Regions from separate parts of the Clostridium sp. LBM24168 genome, predicted to be linked through region 2. Evidence: riboswitches for the same ligand, from Rfam matches in the RefSeq annotation. Region 2 holds a riboswitch; the other holds the start of a gene.
What was found. A riboswitch is a leader RNA that binds a small molecule or an ion and turns the genes downstream of it on or off. The one in region 2 is predicted to bind FMN.

Region 1 (8,244 bases), 520 kb from region 2:
CCAGCAATTTTCCACTTATAAATTCATTGAACCTTCCAACTACTATACCAAATTTTAAATTTTCTGCTGTCAGCTTTCCTTCATATGTTTTCATGTATAAAAACCTCCATAAAATTAAACTATATTCTACAATTTCAATAAATGTCCCATTTTTTCTTTTTTAGTATGCATATATTTTACATTTTCTTTTGAATAACTTACTTCAATAGGTACTCTTTCCGTTATTTCCAGCCCATAATCTGAAAGTCCTTCTATTTTTTTCGGATTATTAGTCAAAAGTCTCATCTTTCTTATCCCGATATCCTGCAATATTTGAGCCCCTATTGAATAATCCCTCATATCTGCCGGAAAACCAAGAGCTAGATTTGCCTCTACAGTATCCATTCCATCATCCTGGAGTTTATAGGCCTTAATTTTATTTAAGAGTCCTATACCTCTACCTTCCTGACTCATATAAAGAAGAACTCCTTTTCCCTCTTTTCCTATCTGCTTCAGTGCAGCTTGAAGCTGATCCCCACAGTCACATCTCAGAGAATGAAATACATCACCTGTAAGACATTCTGAATGTACTCTGACGAGAGTATTCTCATCTTGGAAATTATCTCCTTTCACAAGGCATACATGCTGATCCCCATTTAATATATTTTCATATCCTACAATTTCAAATTCCCCGAATTTAGTCGGCAGATGTGCAGAAGCAACTCTTCTGACTAACTTTTCAGTTTTCTTCCTGTAAGCTATCAGATCCAATATAGTTACAATCTTAATTTCATGTTCTTCCGCAAATTTCATCAAATCATCTCTTCTTGCCATGGTTCCATCATCTTTTATTATCTCACATATTGCTGCTGCTCCCTTAAAACCTGCAATTTTAGACAGATCAACTGAGGCTTCCGTATGTCCTGTCCTATCAAACACTCCATTCTTCTTAGCAACAAGTGGGAACACATGTCCTGGCCTTCTAAAATCACTGCCGCAGTTTAAAGCTGCAATCATATTTATTGTATGTGCTCTTTCAAATGCAGATATACCTGTTGTTGTATCCTTAAAATCTACACTTACTGTAAATGCTGTTTCATGATTATCAGTATTATTTTGAACCATAGGGTTGAATCCAAGTTTTAACGCTATTTCTTCCTCCACAGGTGCACAAAGAAGTCCTCTTGCATATTTGATCATGAAATTGATATTTTCTCCAGTAGCCTTTTCGGCAGGTATGACCAGATCTCCTTCATTTTCCCTTCCTTCATCATCTACAATTATAATCATCTTCCCATTTTTAAGATCCGCTGCTGCATCTTCTATAGAACTAAATTTATAACTCATACTTTTCCTCCTTAAAATCTATTTGTTTTTATTTTTATACAAATCCATATTTTTTTAACATTTCAGAGTTTATACTTGATCTATTTTCAATTTTTCTATTTGAAGTGTCCATTAATCTTTCAACATATTTGCCTACCAAATCGCATTCAATATTTACTAAATCACCTGTTTTTCTGTAATATAACATAGTTTCCCCCTTGGTATGCGGGATCAGCGATACACTAAAACTATTTTTGTTCAATCTTGCTATTGTAAGGCTTACACCATCTAAGGATATAGATCCCTTAAGCACTACATATTTCATGAGATCCAATGGTATTTCAATTTCAAGCCAGGTTGATATATCTTCATCATGAACATCAACTACCTTTCCAACACCATCTATATGGCCGCTTACTATATGTCCTCCAAGCCTGTCCCCAACTTTAAGAGCTCTTTCAAGATTTACCCTGCTTCCTACCCTTAAACTTCCTAAGCTGCCCATTCTAAGTGTTTCAGCCATAACATCAACCGTAAATGAATTGCTATTTAAATCTACTACAGTAACACAGGTACCATTTACAGCAATGCTATCTCCCAATTTTGTTTTATCTATAACCTTTTCAGCTCCTATAGTCAATTTTGAAGAGTCCATGCCTTTCGATATCTTAACGATTTCGCCAATTTCTTCTACCAAGCCTGTAAACAAATCCATTACCTCCCAACTTATCGCTTTTTATCTACATAAGCTTCCAGCATAACATCTTTTCCAACCTTCTTTACAGAAATATCCTTCAACTTTATTTCATCGGATATATTTTTGATTCCACTGCCTTCTACCGAAGTCTTTGCATCCTTTCCCCCAAATATCTTAGGTGCAATAAAATAAATAACTTTATCTACAATTCCATATCTTAGTGCGGAGAAGTTTACATTTCCCCCTCCTTCCAGAAGTATACTGTCTATCCCTCTCTCTCCAAGTTTTCTAACTAGGAAATTCAAATCAACTTTATTTTCACTGTTCTTTGGACAAATAATTAAGTATACTCCTTTTTCAGTCAGGCTACTATAATTTTCTCTGTTAAAATCATTTGTACATGCTATTATTATCTCTCTGTCATTTATAGTACTGAATATTCTTGATTTAAGTGGTATGCTAAGTCTTGAATCGAGAATTACAACTTTGGCATCCTTGCTTTTATCTTTAAGTCTCGTAGTTAGGAGTGGATCATCTTCAATAATGGTGCCTATTCCAACCATAATAGCCATAACTCTATTCCTTATTTGATGAACTTTTTCTCTCGACTCCTCGCCTGTTATCCATTTAGATTGTCCACTGACTGTAGCTATTTTTCCATCAAGCGTAACTGCTGATTTCATTATTACAAATGGAATTTTTCTCGTAATATAGTTTATAAATATTTCATTCATTTTAACAACTTCATCTTCCATTACTCCTGTAATTACCTCTATATTTGAATCTCTGAGCATCTCTATCCCTTTCCCGGATACGAGTGGATTCGGATCCAGGCTTCCTATTATTACCTTCTTTATCCCAGATTTTATTATGGCTTCCGCACAGGGTGGTGTTTTTCCATAATGGGAACAAGGTTCTAAGGTTACATATAAATCAGCTCCTCTTGCCTGTTCTCCAGCCTCTTTTAAAGCATATATCTCTGCATGTGGGCCTCCAAACAATTTATGATATCCTTTTCCCAGAATTTTTTCATTTTTTACAATTACAGCTCCCACCAGAGGATTGGGATTTACAAAACCCTTACCTTTCAAGGCCAGCTTTAAGGCTATCATCATGTATTTTTCATAATATTCTTTATTTTTCATAATCTATCACTTCCATGTGTAAAAGATAATTTATTACTATTTAAATTAAAAAAATTTAAAATCCCCTGAAGACAACCTTCAGGGGATAATATAATCAGAAAATACAAATATGGAAATAATAAAAAACCATATGTACTCTACTTTCTTCCATCCAGACTTTACTGTCGGTACTGGAGTTAAACCAGTTCATGCTTCTAAAAGCTTGCGGACTATACCGCCGATCGGGAATTTCACCCTGCCCTGAAAGTTAATATTTAATTTTATCTATAATATATACCTATTTTTTAATGTTGTCAACACGAAAAACTACAAATTGTATTTATATATAATTGTGATGGTGTATAATATTTATTAAATATTATACCGTACAATTTTACAGTGAGGAGGGATTCTAACATGAAGGTTGTTACAGATTTTATATTTAAATTGAACAAGTCACAGACTATAAATTCATTACTGGCTTATGACCAACTTGTAGATAAAAATGAACTGCCTGGATTATATGATTCACTTTTACCCACACTGTATGATGTTGTACATCCATATGGTATTTTCAATATTGAAAAAATCACTGTTTTCCCGGCTGCAGATAAATATGAATATATAATTCCATGTATAATTACCATAGGTGAGACTATAGACGAAAAAATAAATAAGTACTTTTATCTTAAAAAACTTTCTGAAGGTATTATGCTCAACTCAATGGCAAATTCCTATTTATTTGAAATAAGTTATCAATTATTTGAAAAAATTTATATGGAAACTTCACGACTTCATATAGGATTAAGCTCAAGATTGACCCCTGGAGTTCATAAACTTCCAATGGAATATCAAAAATTTATATTGGAAAGCCTGAATAATAGTAAAAATCCAAATATAGCTATAACTGAAAATTATATGTTAAAGCCTCTACATTCAATGGCATACCTATATGGGGCAGATAAAAAAATACCTCTAAATAAAAATGACCATGATTGCAGCAAATGTCCATCCAGAAAATCTTGTATTATGAGAAAGGATTTGATTTAAATGAATTTAAATAAGATAAACGGAAACACATATTATGTAGATGCAGCTACCAATTCGGGTATATTTAGATTTAAAAACAGAAATTGCCTTATTGTAGATACAGGTCTAAACAACAGTGCAGCAAAAAAATTGGACGATATACTTGTAGAAAACAAATTACATCCAAAATACATAATAAATACACACAGTCATCTGGATCACTGTGGTGGAAATATATATTTTCAAAAAAATTATCCCGGCATAATAGTATACACTTCTAAAAATGAAAAACTGTTTATGGAAAACGAATATCTTCACCCTTCAATTCTAAGCTCCGCCTATCCCATTAAATCACTGAATAAGAGCAATAAACCAATTGATGTAGATTACATACTAGATTACGGGATAAACAAAATCGGAGATGACAAATTCAATATAGTACCATTGCCAGGACATTCAATAGAACATATAGGAATAGTAACTTGTGATAGAGTCTGCTTTTTAGGTGACTCAATATTCAGCCCTGAAATACTGGACAAATACTCTTTTCCATACCTGTATAATATATCAGATAGTTTGGACTCATTGAAACGTATAAATGAAATTGATGCAGATTATTTTTTAATAAGTCATTCAGAAAAAATAATTGCAAAAGAAGATATAACATCCTTGATAGACAAAAACATAAAAAACATAGAAAATTACAGCAATGAAATATTGGAACTTCTGGATCAGCCATTGACGAGAGAAGATATTCTTGAGAATATAACAATACTCAACAACCTGAAACTGGACTTCAATGAGTACTATCTCAACTTCGCAGGAGTATCTGCATTTGTATCCTATCTATACAATAACAGACTAATAGACTGCTCTATAGAAGACGGAAAATTATATTATTTCAAGGCAAAAAAATAGATAAATCCACAATTCAATCCATATTGTGGATTTATCTCTATTCAAATAAACTTCCTATAATTTTGTTTTCATTCCTGCTTATTACTCCATAATTATATACCCCAATTAGATATCCATCATAATGTACTGATTTTCCAGTGGTGACCTCTGTTACAATATTTTTATCGGGATTGTTTATGTATATTCGTCCATCTCTTACAACATATATATTTTTCTTGTCAAGGGATGATGGCAATTGGTATGTCTTCCAGCTGTTCCTTGATTGAGTTAAATCAGCCACAAATATCTTGTTTATTCTGTTATTTTCCCCATTTCCTATGTATATACGGTCATTATTATCAGTCCCAAGCAAATAATGCAGAGCATTTTCACCAGTAGCTATTACCTGCTGGTTTCTTCCCATCCTTATCCTATTGGTACTTCTATCTTCATAGACAATTTGATCTCCATCCTGATTATTTATAGCAGCTATATTTCCAAGCTGAATACCACCGAATCTCACAAGATTCATCTGAGTCATACGATCTATTCTATATATCCTGCTTGTCTGTCCTTCTGCGCCAGATGTTACATAAGTTACATTGCTCGCCCCCGAAAAGGTTATATTCTTTACTTCATAATCGCTATTTGGCAAAAGTATTTCTAATACTTGATTTGAATCATTTTTACGTTCCGTGGTAGAATCCCTCTTTGCATCATAGGCTACAAACTTTAAATAACTTGAACCTGCCCTGGAAAATTTTTCTGCCATAAGTATCACATCACTGTCAAGATCCCATCTGTAATAGGACAATTCTGAACCATCCTCCACAGTTACTTCTTTTTTATCATCTTTATCTGTATCAATTACGTATATACTTTCACCTTCACAATAGGATATATAATTTCCATTATGGGATACTCTTATATTTTCTGCATCTTCTGGAATCTTTACTTTTATTTTCGTATGTGCCTTCTTAGATGATATGTCAACTTTTTTTATGTTGAAATTCATCTCGTCTCCCATATAAAATCTGTCTATGAAAAACAAACCTGCCAGTTCAAAGATTACAGGCATCAGTGTCCAGACAATTATCCTCTTAAGTATTTTCATCGAGACTACACTCCTCTAAGGTTTTACATATATTGCGGTAGCTACAGTTCTCTCACCATTCCAGTCACAAGGATTGTTTATCACCTCGCCATCAAAATACATGGTAGCAGACGATCCTCCGTCAAGACTCGTTGCATTTACTACTCCCCTCTGAAGGAGTATGGTTTGAACTTCCTTTAGTGTGGCACCAAGCTTTATACCTCTTCTTCCATCAATTACAACCATTACGATGGTACCATCAGCCTTTTGACCTATGGCAGTTCGAGGATTTCGTCCCACTGAATCCACAGAAACAGTTTTACCGTTTATAATAAGTGCATCCTGAAAAGAGAGGGCTTCCGTCACACCCTGGGACAGTAGATCATTCAAGCTGTGCCTTCCCACTATCAACTTTCCATCCGGAGTAAATGCCGCAACACTTGCCATCTTCTCGGAAGAATTAACAGGGTTTATACTCTTGCCCTCGGAGATTACAATTCCCTCGGGTATTCCTCCCGTACCTACCCATTGTTTGCCATTTGAGGCCCTGTCTGTAAATCCGCCGCCATTTATTGCTGCAACTGCATTATGATCCTGGGCTATTTCACTGGTTTTTTCCCCCACCTGTCCAAGTCTTTTGGTGTATCCTATCCTCATCCTTGTGGGATCTTTCACTTCAAGTATGTATCCATCGAATCTACTTCCTGCCCTACTTGGTATGTCATATCTCTCTATTCCCTTGTCATTTCGGTGTTCTATGCTGACACCGCTTTGATCTTCAGTTTCATCCCCAGATATTTCACCGCTTTTATTTTTTGCCATTATTTCATCTATTTTGTCTTTTGACAAAAATGTAGTTGCTATGTATTGATGAGTAAATGTCAACATTGCTGTGTTTACTACCATATCCCTTACACCTGTAAATGGGCCATAGAACACAAGTAGTGGTGACGTTACTACAACAATTATAAGTTCATATATGATAAAAAATAAAAACATCCTAAAAGTTTTTTTCTTTTTTCTTTTAGTCCTTTTTCGATTAGCCATATGATTTACCTCCATAAGACAGGTATAATTTGTTATAAAAACACTACAAATCATATTTTACTATTATTCACAAATTATTTCTACTAAAAGAATTATTTTTAATATAATTGTAACCTTTTATAGGTAAACAATCGAGTAGGAGCTGAATAATTATTTTATTCAGCGACCTCTCACACCACTGTGCGTACCGTTCGGTACACAGCGGTTCAATAAGAATTACCTAATTATAGATACCTTTCGGTTAATGTTATAAAGCCTTGCTTTTTAAGATGTTTATTAGATAGTGTCTTTGATAGAATAGGGCTGCAGGATATCCTCCAGTAGCCTTTTCTTGTATTTGCATATTCCCAAGCTTTATATTCATCAATACCAAGCCTTTTAAGATTATCGTGTTTTGTTTTGAGTTTCTTCCATTGTTTCCAATAACACATCCTAATCCTTCTTCTAAGCCACTCATCTAACGTCTTAAGTGTACTTTTCATATCTGCCAGTTTGAAGTAGTTAATCCATCCGATTATAATCTGTTTTAGCTTAATCGCACGGAGTTCCATACTCATAGCATTACTTCTTCCTGTTACTTCCTTAAGTTTAACTTTAAGTTTCCTAACAGAATTTTGATGTACTCTTATTCCCATTTCACCTTTCTTTGGATAAAATGTAAATCCTAAATATTTCAACTTCCACGGTCTATCGACCTTACTTTTATCTTTGTTGACTTTGAGTTTTAATTTCTCTTCTATAAACCTTGTTATACTTGCCATTACTCGATATGCTGCCTTTTTTGTTTTCAAGTATATATTACAGTAAGTAAACCAAGGGAACTTCCCCCTTAGTTTCTTTCAGAACCGTACGTGAACCTCTCAGCTCATACGGCTCCCATTATTCAGTCGTTGGTAATATCCCTAATTTCCACTGTGCAAACAATTTTCTATCTCTTAGTGCAATACTTCCTAACCAATACTCTGCTTTCCTTCTATGTTTTCGTTTCTTGTATTTCCTACGAACCCATTTAACTAAGCATCCATTGATATATCTAAGTACTCCATACATTT
Region 2 (8,244 bases):
CTATATGCATATTTTTATTTTTAACTGTTAAATATGCATCTACCACACCCATGTTTTCAGTATTTATAGATGTAGCAATTTTAACATCTGAGCTGTCAATCTTTTTTCCTCTTTTTCTATGATCTTTTATTATAAGCTTGCATTCATAATTATTGTTTTGAAGCTTTAACGGCAGGTCCATATAGTAGTAGGAATTTGATATAGTATTGAATATCTTAAAATCATTCATATTGTTATTTAAGAAACTTATAATATTTGCAGGCTTGTCAGAATTCTTATCCTGGATTTGATTAATTGCCTGTTCTATAACATCAGACATCTCACGTGTCTTAAAATTCACCTGTTCTTTTACCTGATTTGCAATACTTTCTATTAAATCCTTAGATATTAAGTTAGTCTTACCTTTGGAAACATAATCACTAAAAATATTCTTGATCTCATTTTTTATATCAATTTTTACATCACTCTTTGCATCTTTATCAATATTATTCTGTACATTTTCATTTTGGTCTATATTAATTTGCTTTATATTATTACCCTTTTCAATTTCATTTTTTGCAATCTTCAAATTTTCTGGAACCGACTTTGATATATTCTCTGTCGCTTTTTCATCTCCATCTAAAGGATAATTTTTTAAAGTACTTTCCTTACTATCTGTAACATCATTCACATTTTGTTTAACAGCAGCTATTTCAGAACTATCTACATTTTTGTATGCCTTTTCAATATTCTTCTGCAATACATTTATATAATCATCCGTACTTGATTTTACATTTTCAGAATTCTGCTTAATTTCAGGCTGAACATTCTTTCCAAATCTTTCTCCTAAAGCTTCAATTTCTCTATATATTATAGTTGGCTTTTTAAACACATCATTAAAGCTTTTTATATTTTCATTATTTACATCTATATTGTTTTCAATAAATGTAAATATGTCTTTACTATTGAGCTTTTCTATATTGGTAAAAAAATCTTTCAGTATACTACTTATCCTTTCTCCTTCAGTACTATTGACCGCTACATTTTTACTTAAAAGATATTTTTGTATAAAATTATCTTCTTCTCCATCATCCGTTTTCACTTTATTCATAAATTCCAAGAGTGATTTTATATTTGAAATATTATCTTTGGTAAGAGGAATTTCATGCTTTATCATATTTTTAACAAGATCATAATCTTCAGTACTCAAATTCATGGAATTTTCCTTTATAAAAAGTTTTACAGCATCTTTCCCGCCATTTTTCACTTCTTCATTTGTTCCAGTAACAATCTTTAACTTGAGTTTTCCATCCTGAAATCCATCCACTTGAAATGCCAACAATTGACCTTGAGATATTTCTCCCAGATTTTCTATAGCTGCAGGAAACTGCCATCCATCCAAAAGTCTTAATAGTATACCCTTAGAAACCTTATCCAAATCCATTACTCTAGCTAGAAATTTCTGTCCTATCTCAAAAGAAAGCTTTGTAGATATTCTTTTATTATTTACATTATAAGTACTATTTACATTCCATATTCCCGCCAATTTGATCACCCTTTATATAAATATACAATATATTTATTTATCGTATATAAGTTTAATTTCATGAATAAAAAGTCTGGCACCAATAATATCGGTGTCAGATAAATTCAGTTTTTATTTTATATTAGGCAGCCTGTTTTCCCTCTGTGTATTCTTTTTTTAATATAGGTGATACACTCTTATAAACTACTAATGTAAGCGCAGTCAATACAACTCCCTTTAATAAATTAAATGGTATGATAGACCAGAGTATCAAAGTTCCAACACTATCTACATTTCCATTTATCTTTGATGCAATCGCAACTATCTGGCTTATAGGAAAATTAAATGCCCTTTCATAGAGTGGTAAAAGTACAAAATAATTTAAAATTGCTGCTGCAATAGACATTGTTACGGTACCCGCCATAAGGCTCATTATTGCAGTGGATTTTGATTTTTTGAGTTTATATATGATTCCTGCTGTACCTACCAAGACAGATCCTATAGCGAAATTTGCCAATTCTCCTACAAAGGCTGTCTGTCCTGCAAATATACCATGAAGTATATTCTTTAAAAATTCTATTATAATTCCAGCTACAGGTCCCAATGCAAAAGTTCCTATTAATGCCGGTAAATCACTAATATCAATTTTCATGAACGATGGAAAAATTGGCAGCGAGAACTCTAAAAACATAAGTAAAAATGCAATAACACCTAATAAAGATATTTTCACAAGTCTGTTTAATTTCCTGTTCTTCATAATACACCCTCCTAATTCATAAGTATAATCTTCTGATATCCTATTAAGGGGTGATAAAGTATAATAAAAAAAGCTCCAACAAAAGTCAGGGCCAATAAATACTTTTCACTTCTTCCATCCAGACTATACTGTCGGCTTCGGAATTTCACCGAATCATGCCATGAAGGCTCGCGGGCTTTACCGCCGGTGGGGAATTACACCCCGCCCTGAAGATTATATTCAATTTAATTACAGATTTATTATAATACTTTTATTATTAAAAATCAACCTGCATTGAAAAAGATATTCCATTGATTTGTTGAAGGTTTTTATGTTAAAATATTTATATAAACATTTTCTTGATTCTTATCACTAAAATTGCTGAAATAAATAATTTATACGACAAAAGCAATATTTATCTCTATAGTTCTTATAAAAATTTTTCAACTCTGGTTTATTAAATAAAAAAAGTGAAATATTAGTATTAGAGGAGGTATTAATAATGTCATATTTTTTAACAGATGATAACACAAAGTTATACTATGAAGTAGCTGGGGAAGGTGAAAAAACCATTGTTTTCATACACGGGTGGTCTGCCAGTCATTTGTTTTTCAAAAAACAAATACCAGTGTTATCCAAGACCTATAAAGTTGTTGGTTATGATTTAAGAGGACACGGACTATCAGAAGAATCTAAAGATGGATACAACTTACCGCAATATGCACAAGATTTAAAAAATTTGATTGACCATCTTAAATTGAAAAATGTAGTATTAGTAGGCTGGTCTATGGGTACCCACATCATATTTGAGTACATTAAACAATTTGGATGCAGTAGTCTGTACAAAATAGTGCTAATAGACATGACTGCTAAACTTATAACTGATGATAACTATAAAGACGGACTTTATGGAAAGTTTACACATGAAGATAATTTAAATACACTGGAAGCTATGAATACCAATTGGAAAGCATTTGCAGACGTATTCACCCCTGCTATTTTTGCAAAATCAGGTTGTAAAGATAAGGAAGAACTAGATTGGACATATAAAGAAGAATATAAGAATTCACCCACTGTTATGACACGTATGTGGGTTAGCATGAGTATACAGGATTATAGAGATGTCCTCGATAAGATAGATATTCCTACACTCATAACATTTGGCGAGGAAAGCTGCTTATATATGCCTGAAAACAGTGAGTATCTAAATAAAATGATAAAAGGTTCAAAAAAAGTAGGTTTTCCGGGATGCGGTCATTCACTAATATTAGAGGATCCAGATAAATTCAATAGAGAGGTTGAAAATTTCATAGGATAAGGTTCTATAAAATATATTCTATATAGCAGTAAAATTCCAGTAAAATTTTATTTTTACTGGAATTTTATTTTATTAAGTCTAATTAGCTGCTAAACTCTTTTAAAGAATAGAAAGATATTATTCTGAAAAATAACCGCAATATGCTCCCCCTCAAATTTAAAACCTACCACAGTTTCATTACATTTTCTTATTCAAGAATATCTTTCTATTTTTTACATTAATATGACTTTCCTTCTATGCATATATATTACTATATTCAAAAACATTTTGCAACTATTTTAATTAAAAATAGTTGCAAAACTATATGAGATGGTATATTATATAGTTAATTGATATTTATCACAATAACCATATAATTAAAATTTAAAACTTACATCACCTTTGATATAATCAGTCTATATAAATTGGATTGATTATATCATTTTTTAATTATCAAATTATATTCGCTTTAACTTAATTTTATTATGTTAATATAATACCATTTTTTTTGAATATAGTTGCAACTTTTTTTTTATTTTTTGTTGCAAAATTCATATTATAGGTGTAAAATGTAAATTAATGAAAATAAAAACTATTTCTTTTTAGGTGACTAGATGAAATTTTTAACCAGCAATGAAAAAATAAAAAAATTAAGAAAAGATTTGAACATGAAGCAGCAGGATCTACAGGATGAAAACATAACCAGAGGACTTATAAGTATGATTGAAATAGGTCGGAGAAATCTTAAATATGATACTGCTGTAATACTTGCTAAAAAATTTAACGCTAGAGCTAAGGAATTAGGTCATGAATTATCCATAGACGGGGATTATCTATTGAGGTCACCAGAAGAGGATGCAAGGTTGTACTGTCTTAAAAGACTCAGACAAAAAAATATTTCCATGGATGATGTAAAATATGTAATGTCAATATCAGAAAGGTACAATTTGACAGATGTGGAAGCCGAGGCTTATTGTAAATATGGTGATATCTATTATGAAAAAAAAGATTGTGAAAAGGCATTTGTAAATTACAATCAGTCTTTAGACACCTATAAAAATATAAAGCAGAATGAAAAGGTATCTTATATATATTGGCGGCTTGGACTATGTAAAGGAAATCTTCTTCAGTACTCGGACTGTATTACATATTTGAATTTCTCTATACACTATTCCCTTGCTTATGACAATATGAAGATCTATGAACTAGCTTTATACGATATGGCACTTGCATATAGAAAGTTAAACAAGATAGATTTGTGTCTCGAAAATATAGATAAATACTTATCTATCCATAATAAGCAAGACAATTTTACATTTTACATATATGCCAACATTTTAAAAGCCGACTGTTTTGAGATTAAAAATGATCTTAAGACCGCTATAGACATATATATTTCTTTAGAAGATAAAATTGTAGATTTAGAGAACCCCTTACTTGGATACATATATAATAATTTAGGCTTGGTATACTGTCATATGAATGATTTTAAAAACAGCATAAACTATTTCAATAAAGCGGAGACCTTTAAATATAAATTTGACAGACCTACTTTATCCCATACATTTATAGAAAAATCCTATATATTTATAAAGCAGAAATCATATGATAAGGCCGTTGAATCTATAAAAATAGGTCTTAAAAACGCAGAAGAATATGGTGATATGGAATATATCATAAAAGGTAATCTTATGCTGTCTAGAATATATGATATATTGAATGATTATGATAAACTTGAAAAAGTCTATTTAAAACTAGTTGAAATATTAAAAAAAACCGGTGAAATTCATAATATTGTAGATCTTTCACTTGTCTACAACAAGCTATCATTGATATATCTGACAAAAGGAGATAAAACCAATACCAGAAAGTATCTGCTATTGTCACAGGATACTATAAAAAGCTACAATAATTCAACATATTACAATATAGATATTTTTTAATAGGGGGGAATTTTAAAATGAAAAAGAAATTGATCAAAACTGTTGCTGCCGCTATATGTTTTTTGACACTTTCACTAGGGGTTGTTACAACTGCTCAAGTTGAAGCCAAATCCATTTCTGCTAAAAATTCTGTAATTGTCGTTCAACCAATGGAGCTTCCGCCATTTCATTAAATAACATATAACAATATTTAAAAAACAGATAATCTGCCTATGTTTGATAAGTGCAGATTATCTGTTTTTATATTAAACTGAATATATAGAAAAATATAGTCTTTTGATATATAATTATGACATAAAATAGAAAGTCAGGTGATTTAATATGGAACCAGTACATATGTTTATAACAAGTTGGTGTCCTTACTGCAAACAGGCCCTTAACTGGATGAAAGAGCTTAAAAATGAAAATCCGGAATATACAAATATAGATATAAAAATAGTAGATGAAGAACTGAATCCAGAAACAGCAAAAAAATATGATTACTATTATGTACCTACATATTTTGTAGGAGAAAAGAAAATGCATGAGGGTGTCCCATCAAAAGAAATTATTCGCCAAATATTTAAAAAATCCCTCGAGTCATCTTCTTCTAACCCTAAAAACACAAAAATCTTTAAATAGTATTTTCTCCATACAGAAATAAGCTCTCATTTAATTACATTATCAAATAAGAGCTTATTTTTTATTTCATGCTAAGTGAAATTCTTTTTCTCTTTTCATCTATCTCAAGTACGGTAACCTGCACAATATCTCCAACCTGAACTACATCAAGAGGATGCTTCACAAACTTGTCTGAAAGCTGGCTTACATGTACTAATCCGTCTTGATGAACTCCTATATCAACAAAGGCACCGAAATCAGCTACATTTCTAACCGTGCCCATGAGTACCATCCCCGGCTTAAGCTGATTCATATCAACTATGCCGGTCTTTAGTATAGGCTTGGGAAGTTCCTCTCTAGGATCCCTACCGGGTTTTTTTATTTCATTTATAATATCTTTTAAAGTAGGTATTCCTGAATCAAGTTTTTTAGAAAGTATCCCTATTCCTATCTCTTTAACTCTTTCATCTATATCCTTGAGTGCTCCACCTCTGAAACCCTCCATAGTATATCCAAGAATATTCAAAAGTTCTTTGGCCATATCATAAGATTCAGGATGTACAGAGGTATTGTCAAGAGGTTCACTACTTTCCATAACCCTCAGAAAACCTGCACATTGTTCAAAAGCCTTTGCTCCCAATCTCTTAACTTTTAGTAATTCCTTTCTGCTTCTAAACTTCCCATTTTTTTCTCTATAATCTACAATATTTGCAGCTATAGCTGAATTTATTCCCGATATATAGGAAAGGAGTGATGGTGTTGCTATATTTAAATCTACACCCACACTGTTTACACAATCTTCCACAACTCCTTTCAGGGATTCATCCAACCTTTTAGGAGCAACATCATGCTGGTATTGCCCAACGCCTATTGCCTTTGGGTCTATTTTTACCAGCTCTGCAAGCGGATCTTGAAGCCTTCTACCTATTGATATTGCACCTCTAAGTGATACATTTACATCTGGATAATCTCTTGCAGCAAGTTCTGATGCCGAGTATACAGAAGCCCCAGCTTCAGATACTATAGCATAGTATAAATCCTTTTCCCTTTCCTCTTTTACCTCCTTTATGAGTCTTCCTATTATTTCCTCTGACTCTCTGCTTGCAGTTCCATTTCCAAGCGATATCATATTTATATCATACTTATACACGAGATATTTCAGTGTTTTTATAGAACCTTCCACATCATTCTGAGGTGCAGTTGCATATACTATAGCCGTATCCAGCAGCTTTCCCGTATCATCCAGCACAGCTACTTTACACCCATTTCTAAATCCAGGATCATATCCCATTACATTTTTGCCTTTTATCGGAGGCTGCATGAGAAGCGCTTTCAAGTTCGCCTTAAATATTTTTATGGCCCCTTCCTCGCCTATATCTGTAAGTTCAGATCTTATCTCCCTATCAATGGAAGGGTATATCAACCTTTTCAGAGAATCCACAATACTTTTTTCTATATAAATATCTGTAATACTATTTCCTTTAAGACACTCTTTCTCTAAATATGATACTATTCTATCCATATCACAATTTATCTTAACAGATAAAATTTTCTCCTTTTCACCTCTATTTATAGCAAGTATTCTATGAGGTGGAATAGACTTTACCACTTCGTTATATTCATAGTACATTTCATAGGGAGTAGGTTCTTTGCTTTCACCTTTTGTTTCAATTATTCCAGTATCATGCACAAATTTTCTTATCCACTTCCTATACTTTGCTTCATCAGAGATAACTTCACTTATTATATCCATGGCACCAGATAGAACATCTTCTATATTTTCCACTCCTTTTTCTGCATTTATAAACTTTTCTGCATATGAGTTTATATCACCCTTAAAACTTCCGCTTATTATAACATCAGAAATAGGCTTCAATCCTTTTTCCTGCGCAATAGTAGCTCTAGTCCTCTTTTTAGGTTTATATGGTCTGTATATATCCTCAACCTCAGTTAGAGTACCACAGATTTCTATGGATTTTTTTAATCCTTCTGTAAGCTTTCCCTGTTCTTCTATTATTCTTATTACATCTTCTTTTCTTGCCTTTAAATTTCTAAGATACATAAGTCTCTGTGCAAGCTTTCTTAAAGTTATATCACTCATGCTGCCTGTCAGTTCTTTCCTATATCTTGCTATGAAAGGCACTGTATTACCTGAATCTATTAA

Region 1: another riboswitch for FMN. It lies ahead of ribD (bifunctional diaminohydroxyphosphoribosylaminopyrimidine deaminase/5-amino-6-(5-phosphoribosylamino)uracil reductase RibD); the one in region 2 lies ahead of ACSVC9_RS15730 (ECF transporter S component).

What each region holds. Positions count from the first base shown of each region.
Region 1 covers NZ_CP196861.1:497,280-505,523, reverse strand. Annotated here, with positions in the region: gene ribH (6,7-dimethyl-8-ribityllumazine synthase) at 1-94, opposite strand, end outside; gene ACSVC9_RS02440 (bifunctional 3,4-dihydroxy-2-butanone-4-phosphate synthase/GTP cyclohydrolase II) at 127-1,326, opposite strand; gene ACSVC9_RS02435 (riboflavin synthase) at 1,361-2,014, opposite strand; gene ribD (bifunctional diaminohydroxyphosphoribosylaminopyrimidine deaminase/5-amino-6-(5-phosphoribosylamino)uracil reductase RibD) at 2,032-3,147, opposite strand; FMN riboswitch at 3,283-3,399, opposite strand; gene ACSVC9_RS02425 (5-methyltetrahydrofolate--homocysteine methyltransferase) at 3,544-4,176, shown strand; gene ACSVC9_RS02420 (MBL fold metallo-hydrolase) at 4,177-5,073, shown strand; gene ACSVC9_RS02415 (hypothetical protein) at 5,111-6,166, opposite strand; gene ACSVC9_RS02410 (phosphodiester glycosidase family protein) at 6,182-7,192, opposite strand; gene ACSVC9_RS02405 (group II intron maturase-specific domain-containing protein) at 7,417-7,983, opposite strand; gene ltrA (group II intron reverse transcriptase/maturase) at 8,072-8,244, opposite strand, start outside.
Region 2 covers NZ_CP196861.1:3,150,948-3,159,191, reverse strand. Annotated here, with positions in the region: gene ACSVC9_RS15735 (hypothetical protein) at 1-1,534, opposite strand, end outside; gene ACSVC9_RS15730 (ECF transporter S component) at 1,647-2,261, opposite strand; FMN riboswitch at 2,364-2,479, opposite strand; gene ACSVC9_RS15725 (alpha/beta fold hydrolase) at 2,743-3,558, shown strand; gene ACSVC9_RS15720 (helix-turn-helix domain-containing protein) at 4,152-5,480, shown strand; gene ACSVC9_RS15715 (hypothetical protein) at 5,498-5,653, shown strand; gene ACSVC9_RS15710 (glutaredoxin family protein) at 5,802-6,101, shown strand; gene ACSVC9_RS15705 (Tex family protein) at 6,163-8,244, opposite strand, start outside.